2 regions of the Mesorhizobium sp. M0207 genome follow, and region 1 is predicted to be linked to the other one. Evidence: predicted binding sites of a transcription regulator. Region 1 holds the regulator's gene; the other holds the start of a gene.
What was found. Region 1 encodes LexA, which represses DNA repair genes until DNA is damaged. Its sites were predicted from a motif close to TGTTCNNNNTGTGTTCNG; they were not measured.
Positions count from the first base shown of each region.

Region 2: NKJ15_RS09105 (helicase-related protein) is a predicted target of LexA. The motif match lies at 2,711-2,728, and genes of this name have one in related genera.

Region 1 covers NZ_JAMYSQ010000007.1:187,512-195,272, reverse strand. The annotation lists gene gltX (glutamate--tRNA ligase) at 1-993, opposite strand, end outside; gene NKJ15_RS13325 (ComEC/Rec2 family competence protein) at 1,090-3,555, shown strand; gene lexA (transcriptional repressor LexA) at 3,549-4,283, opposite strand; gene kynU (kynureninase) at 4,731-5,978, shown strand; gene NKJ15_RS13310 (hormone-sensitive lipase) at 6,074-6,904, shown strand; gene NKJ15_RS13305 (molybdopterin molybdotransferase MoeA) at 6,912-7,761, opposite strand, start outside.
Region 2 covers NZ_JAMYSQ010000004.1:204,962-212,722, forward strand. The annotation lists gene NKJ15_RS09105 (helicase-related protein) at 1-2,543, opposite strand, end outside; gene phbB (acetoacetyl-CoA reductase) at 3,275-4,000, opposite strand; gene NKJ15_RS09115 (acetyl-CoA C-acetyltransferase) at 4,104-5,288, opposite strand; gene phaR (polyhydroxyalkanoate synthesis repressor PhaR) at 5,567-6,175, shown strand; gene NKJ15_RS09125 (citrate/2-methylcitrate synthase) at 6,249-7,397, opposite strand; gene NKJ15_RS09130 (citrate synthase/methylcitrate synthase) at 7,490-7,761, shown strand, end outside.

The DNA.
Region 1 (7,761 bases):
GGGCAGAGTGGCGATGAAGATGTCGAGCAGCGCCGCGTCGTTCATCCGGCGCATATGCACGCCGTTAAGCGCCTCGAGCTTGGCGAAGTCGAAACGGGCGGCGCCCTTGTTGACGTCGCCAATGTCGAACCATGTAATCATGTCGGCGATCGACATGATCTCATCGTCGCCGTGGCTCCAGCCAAGCCTCGCCAGATAGTTGAGCAGCGCCTCCGGCAGGTAGCCCATGGCGCGATAGGCTTCGACGCCAAGCGCACCGTGCCGCTTCGACAGCTTGGCGCCGTCGGCACCGTGGATCAACGGGATATGCGACATCGACGGCACCTCCCAGCCCATGGCGTGATAGATTACGGTCTGGCGTGCGGCGTTGGTCAAATGATCGTCGCCGCGGATGATGTGGGTGATGCCCATGTCGTGATCGTCGACGACGACGGCATGCATGTAGGTGGGATTGCCGTCCGAGCGCAGAATAATGAAATCGTCGAGATCCTTGTTGGGAAAGCGCACGTCGCCCTGGACGCGGTCATGCACCACCGTCTCGCCGTCTGTCGGCGCCTTGATGCGGATCGCCCCCTTGGCGCCGGGCGGCGCCTCCGACGGGTCGCGGTCGCGCCAGCGCCCATCATAGCGGGGCGGAAGCCCCTTGGCTCGCGCTGCCTCGCGCATCGCCTCCAGCTCCGCCGGCGTCGCGTAGCAGTAATAGGCCTTGCCCACGCGCACCAGCTCCTCGGCCACCTCGCGATGGCGCGGCGCGCGCTCGAACTGCGAGACAGGCGCGCCGTCCCAGGTGAGTCCGAGCCAGGAAAGCCCGTCGAGAATGGCTGCCGTCGCCGCATCCGTCGACCGCTCACGGTCGGTATCCTCTATACGCAGCAGCATCGTGCCGCCCGTGTGCTTGGCGTACAGCCAGTTGAACAGCGCCGTGCGCGCGCCGCCAATGTGCAGATAGCCGGTGGGCGAGGGGGCAAAACGGGTGACGACCTTATCGGGCATGGAACTCTCAGGCGGGCGAAGGAAGTGGGTTTGCGGACTTTCGCGCGTTGCGCGTTCATGTAGCATAGGAGGTCGAGGGCGCAAGGGGCAGACCCGATGGCTGTGCGAGGCCGTGGTGCGGGCGAGGGCGAGGACGTTGGCAGCGACGTCAGCGAACGCTTGCTGTTTGCCGCTCCCCCGCCTGTCCCGCCGGCACCGGCATTGCTACCTGCTCCGCGCTTCGATGCTCCGTCGCTGCCGGCCAGCGACCCAGCAACGGTTCTCGTGCCCGCGGGCGAGCCTATCGTACGCCTGCGCAGGCGTTTCCGCCTCCCGTCACCGTCCCGTATCCGCAACAGCGTAACCACAGCGGCCGGTCTGGAACTCGACCGCGGCATCGCCTTCCTGCTGGTGCCGGTGTTCCTCGCATGCGGGGTGGTCGTTTATTTCGGGCTGTCGGTGGAGCCGGCCTTTCCACAGCCGGTCGCAATCGCGCTCCTCGCGACCCTTTGTGCCGTCGTCTCGCGGTCATGGCCCAGGACGCGCCTGTGCTTCATGGTGGCACTGCTCTGCGCGCTTGGCGTACTTGCCGCCAAGTTCGAGACATGGCGTGTCGGAACGCATATGCTCGGCTCCGAAATCTCGACGCGGCTGACGGGTCGCGTCGTATCGTACGAGCCCATGGCGAGCGGCCGCATCAGGCTGACAATCGATGTGATCTCAACCGCCAGGCCGACACTGCGCTACATGCCGGAACGGCTCCGCGTTTCGGCGATGAAGATACCGGCTGAGCTGACCGCCGGTTCTGAGATCACCGGCTATGTGCGGCTGCTGCCGCCGACCGGCCCGGTGCGGCCCGACAGCTATGATTTCTCCTTCGACAGCTATTTCGCCGGTATCGGCGGCAGCGGCTTTTTTCTCGGCAATCCGAAAATCGTGTCGTCGGACAGCATGCCGCTTGCCGCGCAGCTTTCTTCCGCGATCGAAGACGCGCGTGAATCCATCGCCGACCATATCCGCAGCCGCATCGGCGGTGCCGAGGGCGAGATTGCTGCTGCGCTGATCGTCGGCGTGCGCGCCGGCATTCCCGAGGAGATCAACGAAGCGATGCGGCGCACCGGCATCTACCACATCATCTCCATCTCGGGGCTGCATATGGCGTTGGTCGCCGGCACCATCATGGCGCTGCTCCGGGGTGCCTTCGCGCTGTTTCCCGATTTCTCATCGCGACGGCCGGTCAAGAAATATGCCGCGGCCGCCGCGCTTTTTTCGATTGCGGCCTACCTCGTCTTTTCCGGCATTGTCGTGGCGGCCGAACGCAGCTTCATCATGCTGGCGGTGATGCTTATCGCCGTGCTGTTCGACCGGGCCGCGCTCACCATGCGCAACCTGGCGATCTCGGCCATCGCGGTCATCCTGGTGTCGCCGCACGAGGTGGTCGGTCCGAGTTTCCAGATGTCCTTCGCCGCGACGGCGGCCCTTGTCGGCGCCTATGCAGGCTGGTCCGATTACCGCGCCGGCAGGGCCACCACGCCGCCGCCGCGGCAGTCGCCGCTACGCTTTGCCACTCGAAAGGTCCTGCTGGGCATGTGCGGTCTGGCGATGACCTCGATCATTGCAGGGAGCGCCACGGCGCTTTTCGCCATATGGCATTTCCAGCGCGTGGCGCCGCTCAGCCTGTTCGCCAATCTGGCCATCATGCCCATCGTCTCACTGGTCGTCATGCCCTTCGCCGTTCTCAGCGCGCTGGCGATGCCGTTCGGTGCGGATGGCCCTTTTCTCTATGTCATGGGCAAGGGGCTGACGGCGATGATCGCCCTGTCCGGGTGGATCTCGGAGCGCTCGCCGATCGATGCGGTCGGACTGATTTCGCTGAGATCCGTCCTTCTGGTGACGATCGCCCTCGTCATTGCCAGCATGGCGACGACGTGGTTGCGGCTGGCGGCACTTCCTTTTGCGCTCGCCGGCTTGCTGACGACAACGCAGACACGCATACCCGACGTATTGGTCTCGGAGGACGCACGGCTGGTCGCGCTGCCGATCGGCAGCGGTGAACTCGCGGTCAACCGGGCACGCCCGAATGAGTTCACCATCGACAACTGGAAACGCGCGCTCACATCAGAGGCTATCGTCGCGCCGGAAACACCTGGAAAGAACGACCCGCAATTCGACATTGCCGATCCGGCCGACCTACCGCCGGGCATGCCGTTCATTTGCACGGACGGCCTCTGCCTTGCCAGGCATCCATCCGGCGCGATCATCGCGCAAGCCAAGGACCGCGATACTGCGCGGCCAGCCTGCGCCTTTGCCAGCTTGATCGTCATCGACGACGCCACCGCCCATAACCCCTGCTACTACGACCGGCTGGTCCTCGTCGTCACCAAACGGCAACTGGCGCGCGCGGGAAGTGCCGCCGTCTATTTCGATCCACAAGCGGCAACACGCGCCGAGATCCGCTTCGCCGTCGAAAAATCATACCGGCCCTGGCACGTGCAGCGGAAATTTTCACGCGCGGCACGGGGCCTGCCGCCATACCGCCGGGCCGACAACCCCAAAGCCGGCGCCAAGGACGGAGCTCAGTAGCGGCGGATCAGTCCGACGAGCTTGCCCTGCACCTTGACCCTGTCTGGTCCGAAGATGCGCGTCTCGTAGGCCGGATTGGCGGCTTCCAGGGCGATCGAGGCGCCCTTGCGGCGGAACCGCTTCAGCGTCGCTTCCTCCTCGTCGACCAGTGCCACCACGATCTCACCGGGGCTCGCCGTATCGGCATTGCGGATGATCACCGTGTCGCCGTCGAAAATGCCGGCCTCGATCATCGAATCGCCTTTGACCTCGAGCGCATAATGCTCGCCGCCCATGATCATATCCGGCGGCACCGAAATCGAATGCGTCTGGTGCTGGATGGCGTCGATCGGCACACCGGCAGCGATGCGGCCCATCACCGGGATCGAAACGGCGGCGACGACATCGTCGTCATTTCCGGCTGCGGGCACGCGCGACGATGTCGGCTTGCCTTGCCGAGGGGCGCCTTGCCCAAGACTACCCTGGATGACACTCGGCGAGAACTTGCGTGCCGCATTGAGGCCGGGGGCGATCGAGTCAGGCAGGCGTAGCACTTCCAGCGCACGGGCCCGGTTGGGCAAACGGCGAATGAAGCCGCGCTCCTCCAGCGCCGTAATCAGCCGGTGGATTCCGGATTTGGAAGCCAGGTCGAGCGCTTCCTTCATCTCGTCGAATGAAGGCGGGATACCGCTTTCCTTCAACCTTTCGTGGATGAACATAAGCAGTTCGTGTTGTTTGCGTGTCAGCATAGCGACCCCCAACAGAATCAGAAAAACAAACCCAGAACAAACACTATCTGTTCCAGTTGTGTTCCGCAACTGTTTAAAGTTTAATGAATGCGTTAAGGCTCGGGAAACAAACGACGTCCCCTACCGGCGTACCGCATTTTCACCGCCGCAAGCCTCATCGCCTTGATTCTGCTTTCGTTTGCGCCCTTCTGGCCTCCTAGAAGGCGGCACTGGCATCGGCCGTCGGTCGGCAAAAGGCACGGAATTGAACCCGTATCGACTGTGCGGTTTGGTCAATGCACCGTGAACGAAACGAACTCAAAACGCCAACCTCGGGTTAAGTCCCGGTTTCCACCGCCTGGTCAGGCTGCTTCTCGCCGGTGGAGCCTTGCTGCGCGCAACCAAGTAATGGAAGAACAGTCGATGCGTGTCCGGCGTTGCGTTGGATCTTGGGGGAGCAGACAAATCATGACAGGAATTCCCGATCTCGTGGCCATAAAGGCGATGGATGCCGCGGATCCGCTGCGCGCGATGCGCGACCGCTTTGTGTTGCCGCAAGGAGTGATCTATCTCGACGGCAATTCGCTAGGAGCTGCTTCACGTGCCGCTTTCGATGAACTGCACAAGGCCGCGACCGAAGAATGGTCGCATGATCTCATCCGCGCATGGAACACGGCCGGCTGGTTCAACATGCCGCTTGAACTTGGCGACCAGCTCGGGCGCCTGATCGGGGCCGCGGCCGGCCAGACAGTGGTCTGCGACACGACATCGGTCAATATCTACAAGCTGCTGCACGCCGCCATGGCCATGCGACCGGAGCGGCAGGTCATCGTCGCCGAGGGCGATAGTTTTCCGACGGACCTCTACATGGCCGAGGGTGTGGTTTCGACGCGAAAAGATACGCTGCTGCGCCTCTCGGGAGTCGACGCGCCGACCATCGAAGAGCTGATCGACGAACGCACCGCTGTGGTGCTGGTCAACCACGTCAACTATAAGTCGGGCGAACTGCGCGACATGCCGGCGCTGACGCGCAGGGCTCAGGAAGCCGGGGCGATGATCGTCTGGGATCTCTGCCACACCGCCGGCGCGATGCCAGTCGAACTCGACAAGGCAAACGCCGATTTTGCCGTTGGCTGCACCTACAAATATCTGAATGGCGGCCCGGGCGCGCCTGCCTTCATCTATGCGGCTGAGCGGCATCTTTCCGACATCCAGCAGCCGCTCACCGGCTGGTGGGGCCATGCACGGCCCTTCGCCTTCGAGCCAGGCTATGCGGCCGGCACCGGCATCCGCCGGTTTCTGTGCGGCACACAGCCGGTCCTGTCGATGCGCACGCTGAAGGGCGCGCTCGACATCTGGAACGATGTCGACATGACGGCGGTGCGCAAGAAGAGCATCGCGCTGGCGGATCTGTTCATCGAGCTTGTCGAGGCAAAGTGCGGCACTTACGGGCTCACGCTCGAAAGCACGCGCGATGGGGAAAAACGCGGCAGCCAGATTTCATTCATGCATGAGCATGGCTACCAGGTCATGCGCGCGCTGATCGAACGAGGCGTGATCGGCGATTTTCGCGCGCCATCGACCATGCGCTTCGGCTTCACCCCGCTCTATGTCGGCTATGCCGATGTCTGGCAGGCCGTCAAAGTGCTTGAGGACATCCTGCACACCGGTGCGTGGAAGGATGCGCGCTTCGCCATCAAAGCAGCTGTCACTTGAGATTGATGCGAGAGCTGGAATCGTGAGGCTGGCGACGACGCGCCGCGCGATGCTTACGGCTACGCTGCAAGGCCATATGCCAGGGAGGGCGCAGGGTGTTCGAACGTCACATTGCCGATTGGGACAACGCCTATGCCAACGGCGCCAACATAGCCGGCAGCGATCGCTGGCCGGCGGCCTGGATCGAGCCCGCGCGGGTTTTCCGCGACGTGCTTTCGACCGAGGGCAGGGCGCGGCTCGACATGGCCTATGGCGACAATCCACGCAACCGGCTCGATCTTTTCCTGCCGGCCATCAAGCCTAAGGGACTCGTGGTGTTCGTTCATGGCGGCTACTGGATGGAATTCGACAAGAATTTCTGGTCGCATCTTGCCGCTGGCCCTGTTGATCGCGGCTATGCGGTGGCGATGCCGTCCTACACGCTCTGTCCGCAGATACGCATTGGCGGCATCGTCAAGGAGGTCGGCGCGGCGATCGGCAAGGCGGCGGCGATGGTTGCAGGGCCGCTGATGCTGACCGGGCATTCGGCCGGCGGCCATCTTGTTAGCCGGATGGTTACGGCGACGACGCCGCTGGCGACCGAAGTGGTCCGGCGCGTTCGTCATGTGGTGTCGATCTCGGGGGTGCACGATTTGCGCCCGATCATGCGCACCGGCATGAACGAGACGCTGGCGATCGATGAGGCCGAGGCGCAGGCCGAAAGTCCGGTGCTGCTGCGCCCGATGGACAAGGCCCGCCTGACCTGCTGGGCCGGCGGCGGCGAGCGCGCCGAATTCCTGCGTCAGAGCGCGTTGCTGGCCAACATCTGGATCGGCCTGGGTTCCGCGACCAGCTCGGTGGTCGAACCTGACCGGCATCATTTCAACATCATCGACGGTTTGGCCGATCCAGACCATCCGCTGACCCGGACCTTGATTTCGGAGTGAGGCAGGTTCAGCGTAGCATCAGCACGTCGCAGGGGGAGCCCGCCGCCGCGGCAGGCGCGAACGGCGCGCGAACGATCAGCCCGTTGGCATCGGCCAGCATTTTCAGCATCGAGGAGTCCTGGATGCCGAACGGCGTCGCCACGGGCGTACCGGCGTCATCTATGACAACAGCCCGCACATAATCTTGCCTGAGATCATTGGCCGGCATGGCGGCACCGAGCCGTGCCCGACGTATATCCTGCTGAAAGGCGCGGCCGCCGAGCCGCGCCAGCAGCGGCTTCAGGAAGAGCTGAGTGCAGACCAGGCTTGCCACCGGATTGCCGGGCAGGCCGATGCAGCGAATGTCTCCCAGCCGCCCGAACATCAGTGGCTTGCCCGGCCGCATGGCGATCTTCCAGAAATCGAGCGTCATGCCTTGCCCGGTCAGCACCTCATGGACGAAGTCGTGGTCACCGACCGAGGCACCGCCCAGCGTGACGATGACGTTCGCGCCAGCCTTCACGGCCTTTTCAACCAGCGCAGCGATCGCCTCCCTGCGGTCCGGCGCGATGCCAAGGTCGAGCGCGCGCGCACCGACCGACTGTGCGGCAGCGGCGACACCATAGGCGTTGGAGGAGATGATCTGGTCGGGGCCAAGATCGCTGCCCGGCGGCAGTAATTCGTCGCCGGTGGCGATGATGGCCACCAGCGGCCGTTTGACCACGCGCACCTCGGGGTGATTGGCCGATGCCGCCAGCGACAAGGCCGCCGGGTCGAGCAGGCGGCCTTTGGGCAGCAGGACATCGCCCTTGGCGAAATCGAGCCCGAGGCGGCGGATGTTGCGCCCCTGCACCGTCCGTTCCGTCACTTCGACGCTG
Region 2 (7,761 bases), on a different contig from region 1:
GCAGTCTCTTCCGCCGCCTGCTTTGCAGCGGCAGCTTCACGCGCGGCATTGTCCTGTGCTTCGAGCCGCGCCTTGACCTCGGCCGCCGGTTTGGCATCGGCGCGATAGCCGAGTCCCTTCAGGATTTCTTCCATGTCGTCGGCGGTGGCGCCGAGAATCGACATCATCGGCGGCGTCACCATGAAGGACTGGCCGTCATAGGCGCCGTCGGGCCGAGGGCCGAGGCCCGGCTTCCAGTTGGTCGCCGGCCGGATCAGGTCGGCCAGCCGTTCGAGAATATCGACGCGTACAGCACGCCGGCCAAGATTGCGGTAGCCGGCAAGCTTGTAGAAGGTCTTGTCGAAGGTCGGATCGATGACCACCGAGGTGCGGCCGGAGGCCAGTGCGTGAACGACATCGCCGAAACCGGGCTTGTCCTTGCCGTCGTTTCTCAGCGCCCACAGCAGCGTTACCAGCCCGGCCGGCGCCGGCTTGATCAGCGCCGGCACGAAGACATGGTAGGCGCCGAAGCGCACGCCGAGACGGCGAAGCGCCGCGCGGCCTTCCTGGTCGAGCGATTTCATCTCGTCGGCGATGTCGCGACGGTTGATGAGACCGAAATGCTCGACGAGCTGGAAAGCAATGCCGCGGCCGATGCCGGTGATCTGCTCGGCATTCTTGAGGTCGACCAGCGGCTTCAGCAGGGATTCGATCTGGAAGTTTACGAAGCGCTCGGCGCGCGCCGCAACCTTGTCGCGTGCCGGGCCGGTGAGTTGCTCGTCGGCCAGCAGAACCAGACGCGGCTTCAAAGCGTCTTCGCCGGCGACCAGCGTGCCGATCGGCGCGCCGATCCAGCGCAGCGTGCCATCCGAACCCAGCGCGATGTCGCCATTGGCCGAGGCGCCGAAGCGCTCGGCCCGCGCCTCGAACTCGGCGGCAAGCGCCTTCTGCGCCGCCGCCCGCACCGCCTTGGCGTCTTCGCCGCCGGCGCTCTGGTCGGCGGTGAAGCGGAAACCTTGCAACTCGCCGACGTGATGGCCTTCGACGAGGACGGTTCCGGTTGGGCTGATTTCGGCTTCAGGCATCGTGTTTTCTCTAAGGCGCCGCATGAGGACGGAAGTCCTGCGGTCTACAAAACGTTTCGTCAACCGCTCATGCAGCGCATCCGACAATCTGTCTTCGATTTCGCGCGTCTTTTCCTGCCAGTGTGCCCGATCGGCCAGCCAGCCGGGCCGGTTGGAAACGAAGGTCCATGTGCGGATCTGGGCAATCCTGTGCGACAGCGTGTCGATGTCGCCTTCGGTGGTGTCGGCACGGCGCACCTGCTCGGCCATGTAGTTCTCGTCGACATGGCCGTGCCTGGCAAGGTCCATGTAGATGGAGGCGATCAAGTCGGCGTGCTGGGCCGGCGCGATCTTCCTGTAGTCGGGCAGCGCGCAGGCTTCCCACAGCAGCGCCACGCGCCTGGCATCGGTGGTGAGTGCCCGGACGTCCTCGTCGCGCGACAGATGCTCGAGCGCCTGCGCGTCTACTGCCGGCAGCGCGCGCGTCAGGCCTTCGACCGGGGCGTTGGTCTCAATCGAGCGCTTCAGCGCATCAAGGTTGGCGAAATCGAAATGCGCGGTGCGCCACTGCAGTACTTTCACCGGGTCGAAATCATGCGCCTCGATTTTGTTGACCAGTTCATCATCCAGCGGACCGACCTGGCCGGTGACGCCGAAGGTGCCATCGCGCAGATGCCGGCCGGCGCGGCCGGCAATCTGGCCGAGCTCGGCCGCCGTCAGGTTGCGGTACTGGTAGCCGTCGAATTTACGGTTCTGGGCGAAGGCGACATGGTCGAGGTCGAGGTTGAGGCCCATGCCGATGGCGTCGGTGGCGACGAGGTAGTCGACGTCGCCCGACTGGAACAGCGCCACCTGGGCGTTGCGGGTGCGCGGGCTGAGTGCGCCGAGCACGACGGCGGCACCGCCCTGCTGGCGGCGGATCAGCTCGGCGATGGCATAGACCTCGTCGGCCGAGAAGGCGACGATCGCCGTGCGCCGCGGCAGGCGGGTCAGCTTCTTCGAGCCGACATAGGCAAGATGCGAGAGGCGTGGTCGCGTCACCACCGACACGCCCCGCAGCAGGCGCTGCAGAATGCCGTGCATGGTGGCCGCGCCCAGCAGCAGCGTCTCCTGGCGGCCGCGCAGATGCAGGATGCGATCGGTGAAGATGTGGCCGCGTTCGAGATCGCCGGCGAGCTGGACCTCGTCGATGGCAACGAAGGCGGCGTCGGTCTCGCGCGGCATCGCTTCCACGGTGCAGACCGAGTATTTCGCGCCCGCCGGCTGGATCTTTTCCTCGCCGGTGATGAGCGCCACCTTATGGGCGCCGACCTTCTCGCAGACGCGCGTATAGACCTCGCGGGCAAGCAGCCTGAGCGGCAGGCCGATGACGCCGCTTTCGTGCGCCACCATGCGTTCGATGGCGAGATGGGTCTTGCCGGTGTTGGTCGGGCCGAGCACGGCCGTCACGTCTCGACCCGACAGGATCAGCGGTTCAGTGTGTTTCGGATGGATGTTCATCGGCCTGGAAATAAGGCTCTCTGCCTCGCATTGTCGGGAGCGCGCCCATATTGGCCGCGTATGACAGGCGACACATAGGGATTTCGGGCGCGAAGCGAAAGCGGAATATGCCGAGGGCAGGCCGATTGGTTGGTTCGAAGCCAGAAAATCTGTTCCCGATTAACAGTTGGAACGAGTCTGGAACGAATCAGCGACGAATCACTGACTCGCGCTGATTCAGGGTTTGTTCACGGCTACATCTGGGTTTTCTGTCGGCGTACCTCACCACATGCTGAATCACGGAAACTGGCCCGATTTATGCAAGCGGCATCCAAGCGAGCACTGCGGTTAACCTTTGCCGGCGAATGGTCGTGGCCGGCCAATCTGCTTCGCACAACATTATGAAATTATTGATGTTTCCTAATGCGTTTTAATCATTTCGCGGGTGTTTTCAGCTCTCGCCGTTAACGTTCCGCTCAAAGCCGGAACGAATCGGCGACGAATCAGAGATAGCCGAAGTTTCTTGGTTTGTTCACCGCAACATGTTGTGTTGTGAACAGCTTTTCCACCGAGAATCCACAGGCTGCCGGGCGGCTTTTGCACAAGCTGCGAGTTTGCCGTTAACCTTTGCGTGCCGGATTGGGGCAGCGTGCTGCATCGAGATCTTGCAACGGGAAGACCGCTATAGAAACGGGCCGTTTTGCAGGCCCGTTCGTCCAAGTGCGTATCTGTCTCAACGTAAAGATAAACGATCAGGCGACGTACTGGCCGCCATTGGCTGATATGGTCGAGCCGGTGATGAAACCGGCATCGTCGGAAGCGAGAAAGACGACGCAGCGCGCGATCTCCTCCGGCTCGCCGAGACGGCCGACCGGGATGTGCGGGATGACGCGCTCGTTGAGGACCTTCTCGTCCATTGCCTTGACCATCTCGGTGGCGATGTAGCCGGGGCAAATGACGTTGACGGTGATGCCGGCGCGCGCGCCTTCCTGGGCCAGTGCCTTGGTGAAGCCGATATCGCCGGCCTTCGAGGCCGAATAATTGACCTGGCCGACCTGGCCTTTCTGACCGTTGATCGAGGAGATGGTGATGATGCGACCGAACTTGCGGTCGCGCATGCCGCCCCACAATGGATGCGTCATGTTGAAGACGCCGGAAAGGTTGGTGTCGAGGACCTCCTTCCATTGCTCGCGCGTCATCTTATGGAACATCGCGTCGCGAGTGATGCCGGCATTGTTGACCAGCACCGAGACGGGACCGAGATCGGCTTCGATCTGTTTGATGCCGGCGGCGCAGGCCTCGTAGTCGGCGACCGACCATTTATAGACCGGGATGCCGGTCGCGGCCTTGAACTTTGCCGCCGCTTCTTCATTGCCGGCGTAGTTTGCGGCGACCGAATAGCCGGCGCTTTTCAAGGCGACCGATATCGCCGCGCCGATGCCGCGCGACCCGCCTGTGACGATTGCAACCTTTGTCATATGTCCTCCCGGGAAATGCAGATGACTGAGCGTTGAAGCGGTGGGGTTTGCCCTCTTTCCCTACTCGCTTTGCGCCAGCATCCTATTCGTATCGCTTATCTCATCACAATGCTTCCACGCACATGGCAACACCCATGCCGCCGCCGATGCACAGCGTGGCAAGGCCTTTCTTGGCACTTCTGCGGCGCATCTCGTAGACCAGCGTGTTGAAGATGCGGGCGCCCGAGGCGCCGACCGGATGGCCGATGGCGATGGCGCCGCCATTGACGTTGACGATGGCCGGATCCCAGCCCATGTCCTTGTTGACGGCGCAGGCCTGCGCGGCAAAGGCCTCGTTGGCTTCGACCAGATCGAGGTCGCCAACCGACCAGCCGGCCTTGGCCAGCGCCTTGCGCGAGGAGGGGATCGGTCCCGTCCCCATGATCTGCGGGTCGACACCGGCGGTCGCCCAGGAAACGATACGCACCAGCGGTGTGATGCCGCGCCTTGCGGCTTCCGCTTCGGTCATCAGCACCACGGCGGCGGCGCCGTCGTTGATGCCGGAAGCATTGGCAGCCGTCACCGTGCCTTCCTTGTCGAAGGCGGGCTTGAGCTTGGTCATGGCATCGATTGTCGCGCCGTGGCGGATGTATTCATCCTGGTCGACTACGGTGTCGCCCTTCCTGCCCTTGACTGTAAAGGCAACGATCTCGTCCTTGAATTTCCCGGCTTTCTGCGCGGCCTCGGCCTTGTTCTGGGAAGCCAGTGCGAACTGGTCCTGGTCGTCGCGGGTGATCTGAAACTGGCGGGCGACGTTCTCAGCGGTGTTGCCCATATGATAGCCGTAGAAGGCATCGGTCAGGCCGTCCTTGATCATGGTGTCGATCAGCTTGAAGTCGCCCATCTTGACGCCACCGCGCAGATGTTGCGCATGCGGAGCCATCGACATCGATTCCTGGCCGCCGGCAACGATGATTTTTGCATCGCCCTGGGCGATCTGCTGCATGCCGAGCGCGATAGCGCGCAAGCCCGAGCCGCAGAGCTGGTTCAGGCCCCAGGAGGTCGCCTCCTGCGGTACGCCGGCAGCCATTGCCGCCTGCCGCGCCGGGTTCTGCCCTTGAGCCGCGGTCAGAATCTGGCCGAGAATGACCTCGTCCACCTCCTTGCCGTCGACGCCGGCACGGACCAGCGCTTCCCTGACGGCGACGGCACCCAATTCATGGGCTGGGGTGTTGGCGAAGGCGCCGTTGAAGGAGCCGACGGGCGTGCGCGCTGCACTGGCGACAACGATGGCGTTGGAAGCGGACATGTTCTTCTCCAGGCTTTCGGGGAATGATTTCGGGTGCCGTCGGGGACTTTTCTTGCCCTTTCCACAACCCGAGTCAAACCCGAAATGGGCATGGCGTCCCACTCCCGCAAGTATGCCGCCCGTCGCTGCAACGGCGGCCCGTCCGTGCTGCGCAGCATAAAATGTTCCCGCACTGCACAAACTGCTTGGATTCATGACGCTTTTGCGCATATCCTTTAAAAAGGCGCAATCGTTATCGGCGGCTTACTTAAGCTGCCCGGTGTCCGGGGAGGATGCAGATGGCCGCAAAAGACGAACCTATTGTTATCAAGAAATATGCCAATCGCCGTCTCTACAATACGGGCACCAGCACCTATGTGACGCTCGAGGATCTCGCTGAAATGGTCAAAAGAGGCGAGGACTTTACTGTCCAGGACGCCAAGACCGGTGACGACATCACGCATCCGGTACTGACCCAGATCATCTTCGAGCTGGAGAACAAGGACGGGCAGAACATGCTGCCGATCCCGTTCCTGCGTCAGCTCATCGCCTATTACGGCGACCAGATGCAGATGATCGTGCCGAGCTTTCTCGAACAGTCGATGCTGGCCTTCTCGAAGGAGCAGGAGCGCTTTCGCGAGCAGATGAAAGATGCGCTCGGCAAGTCGCCGATGGACATGATGAAGATCGCGACACCAATCAAGGTGCTGGAGGAGCAGACGCGGCGCAACATGGAAATGTTCCAGAACGCCATGCGGCTGTTCACGCCGTTCCCGCCCGCGGGCTCGGCGCCGGCAGCAGCGCCGGCCGAACCGGCCAGGAAGGAAACGCCGGAAAAACCCGACGACCTTCAGGAGCTGAAGGAGCAGATCGCCGCGATGCAGCGCAAGCTCGACACGATGTCCTGACTGCCGGCTGGCGAAGTGCAGCGTCGGACCTTCCTTCAGGTGCTGCTGAGACTTCGCAAGCAGCGCGGCTAGACTAGAGCTGCTCCGGCAGCGGTCCCTGGTAGCGGGCGCGTGGCCGGATCAGGCCGTTGCTCGTCACCTGCTCCACGGCATGCGCGGCCCAGCCGACGCTGCGGCCGAGCGCGAACAGGCGGAACGGCGCATCGGACGGCAAACGGAGACCGCGCGTCAGCGCGGCCAAAGCGAAATCGACGTTCGGGCGCATGCCCGTTGCCGCAAAGGCCGCATCGCAAAGCCGTAACAGCCCATCATCGACATCTATCGCGGCCAGCAACGGTTCCGCACGCGGATCGCCGTCGGGATAAAGCGGATGGCCAAATCCGGGCAGCGGCCTGTCGTGACCGAGCCAGCGTCCGACAGCCGCGTCCGGCCCCAATCTCTGCGCATCTTCCGCCAGCATCATGACCGCCTCCGCGGCGCCGCCATGACGCGGCCCGGAGAGCGTGGCGAGGCCGGCAAGCAGGCAGGCCGAAACAGGTGCGCCGGTGGACGCGGCGACCCGTGCGGCGAAGGTCGATGCGTTCAATTCGTGATCGGCCAACAGTACCAGTGAGCGGCGGATCAAGTCTGCGCCGGCCGCATCGAGCGACCATCCCCGCGCCAGCCTTTCGTGCACGGCACCAGTTCCGGGAATCGCGCCGAGCGCCTGGGCCAAAGCGGCGATGGCGCCGGCCGCATCGTGGTTGAGCGAAGCCGATCTTCGGCCGAGCGAAGGCCGGCCGTTGGCCGCCAACGCGGCCAATTCCGCGAAGGCAGCCGGCCGGCCAGTTGCGCCGTTGCCATGGCGGCTCGCCGAGACGAACGACACCGGTGCGTCAGATGCCCAAAGCAGGTTTGCCGTCTGCTCCAGCGTGGCAGCCTCGCAGAGAGCAACCGCATCCTGGCCGCGATAGACAAGGCGGCCATGCAAAACGGTCGAGATCGTGGTGGCGATCGCCGGCTCACCCCAGGCAATTGCACTTTCGGCGATTGCCTGCGGATTTCGGCCACGAGCCCGCCGGCTCGCCAGCGCCGCGATGTCGTCGGCGCGATACTGGCTGCGGCGTGGATCCGCCCGGTCCGGCCGCACGCCGATGCGCCCGCGGCTGACATAGGCATAGAGGGTCTGGGCTCGCACCTTGAGACGCTTCAGGGCTTCGTCCCGCGTCAGCCACTCCGTCATGTCAGCCTTGTCATGTTGATTCCGTTGATCAAGATTGATGGTCCAGTCACCAACCCTTATCTACCACCCGGAAAGGGTCAAGGAGAAAACCGATGGCGAATGGGCTCGATGATGTTGTGGCGGCGGAAACGGTGCTCTCCGATGTCGACGGTCTTGGTGGCCGCCTGACCATCCGGGGCCATTCGTTGCCCGAACTGGCAGGTCGCTGGAAATACGCCGAGGTGGTTCATCTGCTGTTCGACGGCTTTTTCGACGATCTTCCCGACGGCAGCGCGCTGGCGAACGCGATCGGTCGGGCGCGCAGCGAAGTGTTCGAGCAGATCAAACCCTTGCTGCCGTTTCTCACATCCGTCGATATCTACAG